Regions from separate parts of the Lysinibacillus sp. FSL L8-0126 genome, predicted to be linked through region 2. Evidence: riboswitches for the same ligand, from Rfam matches in the RefSeq annotation. Region 2 holds a riboswitch; each other region holds the start of a gene.
What was found. Region 2 has a riboswitch for lysine ahead of MHI34_RS19075 (transporter substrate-binding domain-containing protein). Riboswitches for the same ligand answer to the same signal wherever they lie in the genome.
Positions count from the first base shown of each region.

Region 1: it holds a riboswitch for lysine, as region 2 does, so the genes downstream of both, MHI34_RS13955 (aspartate kinase) here and MHI34_RS19075 (transporter substrate-binding domain-containing protein) in region 2, are expected to answer to the same signal.
Region 3: it holds a riboswitch for lysine, as region 2 does, so the genes downstream of both, MHI34_RS05980 (amino acid permease) here and MHI34_RS19075 (transporter substrate-binding domain-containing protein) in region 2, are expected to answer to the same signal.

Region 1 covers NZ_CP152028.1:2,853,362-2,855,569, reverse strand. The annotation lists gene MHI34_RS13955 (aspartate kinase) at 1-1,072, opposite strand, end outside; lysine riboswitch at 1,186-1,364, opposite strand; gene uvrC (excinuclease ABC subunit UvrC) at 1,474-2,208, opposite strand, start outside.
Region 2 covers NZ_CP152028.1:3,948,982-3,951,189, reverse strand. The annotation lists gene odhB (2-oxoglutarate dehydrogenase complex dihydrolipoyllysine-residue succinyltransferase) at 1-434, shown strand, start outside; lysine riboswitch at 777-963, shown strand; gene MHI34_RS19075 (transporter substrate-binding domain-containing protein) at 1,082-1,939, shown strand; gene MHI34_RS19070 (amino acid ABC transporter permease) at 2,110-2,208, shown strand, end outside.
Region 3 covers NZ_CP152028.1:1,243,438-1,245,645, forward strand. The annotation lists gene MHI34_RS05980 (amino acid permease) at 1-1,050, opposite strand, end outside; lysine riboswitch at 1,133-1,309, opposite strand; gene MHI34_RS05985 (MFS transporter) at 1,486-2,208, shown strand, end outside.

The DNA of each region.
Region 1 (2,208 bases), 1.1 Mb from region 2:
GAGCAGCCACACCTGGATTAGAGGCCATACCTGAACCAATGATAGAAACCTTCGCCAATCCTATTTCAAAGTCAGCAAAACTAAAGCCAAGTGACAATTTACTATCTTCTAGAACACGCAATGTTTCCGCAAATTCTTCTTTTAAAATGGAAAAAGACACAGTTGGTTTTAAGCCATCAATGATTGCCTGTACAATAATATCTACATTAATGCGGTTTTCTGCAAGGATTGTAAACATATCTGCCAATGCACCATCGGCATACGCATCATACCCCACTGTCAAACGGATAATATCTGACTCAAAGGCTACACCACGGACGACTAAATTTTTCTCCATTTCCACTTCCTCCTTCAATAAAGTACCTACTGACTCTACTAAGCTAGAGCGTATAATAACGGGCATTTGAAATTTTTTTGCTAACTCCACTGCACGAGGATGAATAACATGTGATCCTAAATTAGATAACTCCAGCATTTCATCATAGGAGATTTCCTGCAGCTTTTGAGCTTTGCTGACATAGCGTGGATCTGCTGTATAAACACCGTCAACATTTGTGTACATATCAGTTCGCTCTGCTTCCAATGCTACCGCGAGTGCTATAGCTGTTGTTTCAGCTCCGCCTTTGCCAAGTGTAGTAATATTTTGTTCCTCATCAATACCCTGTTCTCCAGCAATCACTACAATTTGTCCCTGTACAAGATGTTCTTCAATACGACTGTCATCGATATAGTCGATACGTGCATGACGATACTTACAATCTGTATGTATACCTGCTTGCCATCCAGTTAAGGACACTGCCTCATAGCCCGCTTCCTGTAATGCGATGGCAAATAAAGCGCTGGATAATTGAGAGCCCGTAGACACGACTGCAGCTAATTCTCGTTTGGGCACTTCGTCCGTTAGTTGATGTACCATCGTTTGCACATCTTTCGTTGTGTGTCCCATTGCTGCAACGACCACGACTACATCGAAGCCTCTGTCCTTTTCAGCAATCGCCTTCCTTGCTGCCTCTTGGATTTGTTCAGTAGAAGCTAGTGCAGCCCCTCCAAACTTCATCACTATTTTAGCCATTTCTTGCGTTCTCCTTTCCAGTCATATATTTCACCTGCTTCTAGAAAACTAAAAGGCAGCCTCCACATAACGTGAAAGCTGCCTATAACATGTACAATGATCGTAACTTGTGCATGTGTGATAGCTCTCCGAAACTTTTAGAATCGACAATCTTACATTTCTTAAATGTAAAACCAGTACAACAAAGGAAACAACAATGCTATACTTCGGCAAGCTCCCCTTTCACACACGATCTCTGGACTTGTTCATCCTCCATTGTGTTACTCTTGAATCTTGCACCTCTATCATCACCATAAAGTGAATGTATTCAATTGGTTTAACGCTGGCGTCAACATGCTAGCCACACCAGTTCGCTATTCATCACATTGATGAACAATGTTATTTACAACCTTAGCACATGTCTATTCCTTTGACAATGACTCTTGCTGAAAATAGCTATAAATTTGGCTCGCTAAATTAGCAGGTATTCCTGCCTCCTGCAAAGCTAGCTCGCTCGCCTCTCGAATTTTCTTAACTGAACCAAAATGTTTGAGCAACTGCTGCTTGCGTTTTGGCCCCACACCTTCAATATGGTCTAACACCGATTGAATGGCATGCTTCTCATGCTGTTGGCGCAAGAAGGTAATAGCAAAGCGGTGAACTTCATCCTGAATTCGTTGTAATAAATAAAAGCCATCACTAGTACGCTTTAAGGCAATTACTTCTGGTGGATCACCAAACAATAGCTGCGACGTATTATGCTTATCATCTTTTGCTAAACCTGCAATCGGTATAACAAGTCCAAGCTCATCTTCTAGTACTTCACGGGCGACTTCCATTTGCCCCTTGCCACCATCAATTAAGACCAAATCTGGCAATGGCAAGCCTTCCTTTAAGACACGCGAATATCGCCGACGTATAACCTCTTGCATCGCACCGTAATCATCATGCTTTGCAGCCGTACGCGTTTTGTATTTACGATATTCCTTTTTCGCAGGCTTTCCATCAATGAAGACAACCATAGCCGATACAGCATCCGTGCCATGCATATGACTATTGTCAAATGCCTCAATTCGTAATGGCGTTGAAATACCTATTGCTTCACCAAGTGCCTCACAAGCACCAATTGTCCGTTCTTCCTGCCGTTCAATTAGCTG
Region 2 (2,208 bases):
ATTTAAATAACTTCTTTGATATCGGTATTGCTGTATCAACTGAAGAAGGTTTAGTTGTACCAGTTGTACGCGATGCAAACAGCAAAAACTTTGCAGAAATCGAAAAAGATATCGCTAACTTAGCGACAAAAGCTCGTGATAAAAAATTAGGCTTAAATGACATGGCTGGTGGATCATTCACAATCACAAATGGTGGTGTATTCGGTTCATTAATGTCAACTCCAATCATGAATGGTACGCAAGCTGGTATTTTAGGTATGCACTCAATTGTTAACCGTCCAGTTGCAGTAAATGGTGAAGTTCAAATCCGTCCAATGATGTATGTAGCACTTTCTTACGATCACCGTATCATCGATGGAAAAGATTCTGTAGGATTCTTAAAAACAGTTAAAGAATTAATCGAAAATCCTGAAGATTTACTATTAAATTCATAATGCCATTCAACCCTGCGAACAATGTTCAGCAGGGTTTTTTTATGCATGACGAAAGATTTTGATCGATTCTATGTTTGAAAGAGTACTAATGTTATATCGTTTAGAGGAGCAAAAAAGACATAAACACAACTTTTCTCACATAGAGCACATACTCTATAATAAAAATTTGTTTTAATTTTCAGAAATATCGATAGAAGCTTAACGATTTAAAATGAATAGAGAACGAACAATATCCTAATATTGTCATTAGTCAGAAAAATGTTAAAACTGTCTTGACGAGTGTACTAGTTTTATAGTAGTATCTAAATATCAATTAAATAAACAAACCTCACTAACGTTTACCAGTGAGGTAGAGGCGCGGTATTTATTAGTTCATTGTTGAGTTCAAGCAAGCGAAGACGCAATGAAGAAGGAAATATCGCCGAAGTATAAAAGGAGCTCGTACTTTTATGCTGGGTCTGCAGTGAATAAGTGCAGGACTGTCCTAGTAAATGGATTTCCAGATTTACTAGGTTGTGCTATCTCGGAAAATGGAAATTATAGTGAGGATTTGGGCAACTGTCATACAAGGTAAGACCTAAGTTCAATATACTTAGGTCTTTTTTATTACAGTTGTCTTATTTTTTTACAGAAAAGGAGAGTTTTTTATGAAAAGAAAATGGTTGTTAGTAATGATCTCTATCATGACAGCAATTGTGCTAGCTGCATGTGGCACTAGCGACAAAAAGGATGGCGGTTCAGGTGATGCTGGTGCTGACAAGGAAGCAAGTGGCGGTGAATTCCGAATCGGAATGGAGGCTGGCTATCCACCATTTAACTGGACACAGCAAGGTGATGCTAATGGTGCAGTGAAAATTGCTGATAATGCAGAGTATGCAGGCGGCTACGATGTCCAAATGGCAAAAAAAATTGCTGAAGGCTTAGGCAAAGAGCTAGTCATTGTCAAAATGGAATGGGACGGATTAGTACCAGCGCTACAATCTAACAAAATTGATGCGATTATCGCGGGTATGTCACCAACTGAAGAGCGTAAGAAAACGATTGATTTTACAGAAAACTACTATACTTCTGATTTCGTTATGGTTATTAAGAAAGGTAGCAAGTATGAAAATGCAAAATCGATTCAAGATTTCTCTGGTGCTAAAATTACTTCACAATTAAATACATCGAACTACAACGTTATTGATCAAATTAACGGTGTAGAAAAACAAACAGCAATGGAAAGCTTCCCCGCAATGCGTGTCGCTTTAGAGGCTGGCAAAATTGATGGCTATGTAGCAGAACGTCCAGAAGGTATTTCCGCTGCTGCTGCCAACGATAAGTTCACATATGTCGCATTTGAAGAAGGCTTTGATACGGATCTTTCCAATACTTCGATTGCTGTAGGCTTACGTAAAGACGATGCAAACCGTGAAAAAATCAACGAAATCCTAAAAGGTATTTCGGAAGACGATCGTCAAGCGATTATGGAAGAAGCGATTTCTCAACAACCAGCAGCACAATAATGACAAGGCACGGGCTAGTTGCTGGTCCGTGCATGATCATTTCATCATTATCAAAATGAGAACCTCTCTACATAATGATAATGTCCTAGCGTAACAAATCATAGAATAGTAGAAATAGCTAGGACACGAAGGAAATAAGCAAGCAACATGACATTGTTAGGAGGAACATCATGAGTCTTGAATGGATACTTTCAATTATTGAAAACAACTGGCAAATGTTTTTACGAGGTGCGTATTATACGTTACTGATTTCGATTATTAGTACAATT
Region 3 (2,208 bases), 2.0 Mb from region 2:
CATCAATGCATAAATTGGTATTCCTCGACGACTTAGCTTTGTGAAGAACTTAGGCGCATGTCCATCCACTGCTAATTGCCATAGCATACGTGATGATGCATAAAGCCCTGAATTTCCAGCTGACAGCATAGCCGTTAAAATAATGGCATTCATTAACGAAGCTGCAAAGGCAATACCTAAGCGGTCAAACACTAATGTAAACGGTGATACTGCGATATCTTCTGATAATAAGCGTTCATCTGTAAATGGAATCAACATTCCGATTGCACCAATTGCTAAAATATAAAACAAAAGAATACGCCAGAATACGGATTTAACAGCCTTTGGAATATTTTTTCCTGGATCGTCTGTTTCACCTGCTGTAATCCCAAGTAACTCTGTTCCTTGGAATGAAAATCCGGCTGCTAGGAAAATTCCAAATGTAGCTAGGAAGCCACCGTGAAATGGTCCATCACTAATAAAGAAATTAGTAAAGCCTACAGGTGCCTGTCCACCTAAAATACCAAAAATCATTAATAAACTGATAATAATAAAAACAATGACTGTCACTACTTTAATCATCGCAAACCAATATTCACTTTCTCCATAGCTCTTTACAGAAAGTAAATTAAATGACAGTACAACAGCAATAAATAATACTGTCCAAAGGGCTGATGAACTATCAGGGAACCAATATTTCATAATTAAGGATACTGCCGCAATTTCTGCTGCAATAGTGATTGCCCAGTTATACCAATAGTTCCAGCCTAATGCAAAGCCTAGTGCTGGATCTACAAATTTTGTTGCATACGTACTAAATGAACCGGATGATGGCATATAGGCAGCCATTTCCCCTAAGCTTGTCATTAAAAAGTACACCATAATACCGATTAGGGCGTAGGCAAGCAATGCACCACCAGGTCCAGCTTGTGCAATGGCACCACCACTGGCTAAAAATAGTCCCGTACCAATTGTACCGCCTAAAGAAATCATTGTGATATGACGGCTTTTCAATTCTTTTTTCAGCTTTGGCGCTTTATGTCCGAGCTGATTTACTTTTATTTCACTCACGATATAGCTTCCTTCCTATTTACGAGGCAAAAAAATGCCATCACATATACACTGTGATGGCTAAGTTAATCCTCAGTTTTTCCTAAATGATAGCTCAACACGTTGTGCAAACGTGACAGTTCTGTTCCTTTCGGAGACAGCCCCAGCATGAGGTTTTCAAGTCCCCTCACACTTCGGCAATATTCCCTTTCAGCTAATCTCATCAATGCTTGTCATTTCCATTAGCATACTTATAAATATCGCGACCTCTACCTCAATACAAACATGAGGCATATAATTATTAAATTTATGATGCTTATTATATTAGCATAAGACCTTTGACATTTCAATATAACAATAAATGTTCTGTATTTTGTGAATCTTCTACTATTTTTATTAGTTTGTTAAAGTGTTATAGTAGTTCAATTAGAGCGGTTACGAACAGGGGGATTTATTTTGACTACAAATGATCATTCCGCTAGTTTTCCGAGTAAAAAAATTAGCTGGAGGGGAACAACCTTACTTTTAGTGTTCGGAGTTATCTTTATAGCCTCTACATTAAGAATGCCACTAACTGTTGTTGGCCCTATTATATCATTTATCCGTGACGATCTTGGTATTTCTAATGTACTTGCAGGCTTTCTAACAACGATTCCATTGCTCGCTTTTGCTACCATCTCACCATTTGCGCCCGTTGTAGCACGCAAACTAGGGCTTGAGCTAACACTATTTTTATCCACTATTTTATTAGCCTTGGGGATTGTTCTACGTTCCCTTGGTACAACGGGGTTACTTGTATTTGGTACTGTACTCATCGGCATAGCGATATCATTTGGAAATGTGCTGATTCCAGGATTATTAAAATTAAAATTTCCATACCATGTTGGTTTATTAATGGCATTTTTCACTATGTCGATGAACTTAACGGCTGGGCTTGGCGCAGGTATTAGCTATCCTATAGCCAATTCATCATTTGGCTGGCAAGGAGCGCTGTCCATTGCACTTGTACTAGTGGTCGTAACGATTTTAATTTGGATACCTCAATTGAAATCAAATAAACCTGAGCCAGCCACTACCTCTAAAATGACGAGTACACCCTTATGGAAGTCACCTGTTACTTGGGCTGTCACAGGTGCAATGGGATTACAGTCTTTATTATTTTATACGACTGCTGCTTGG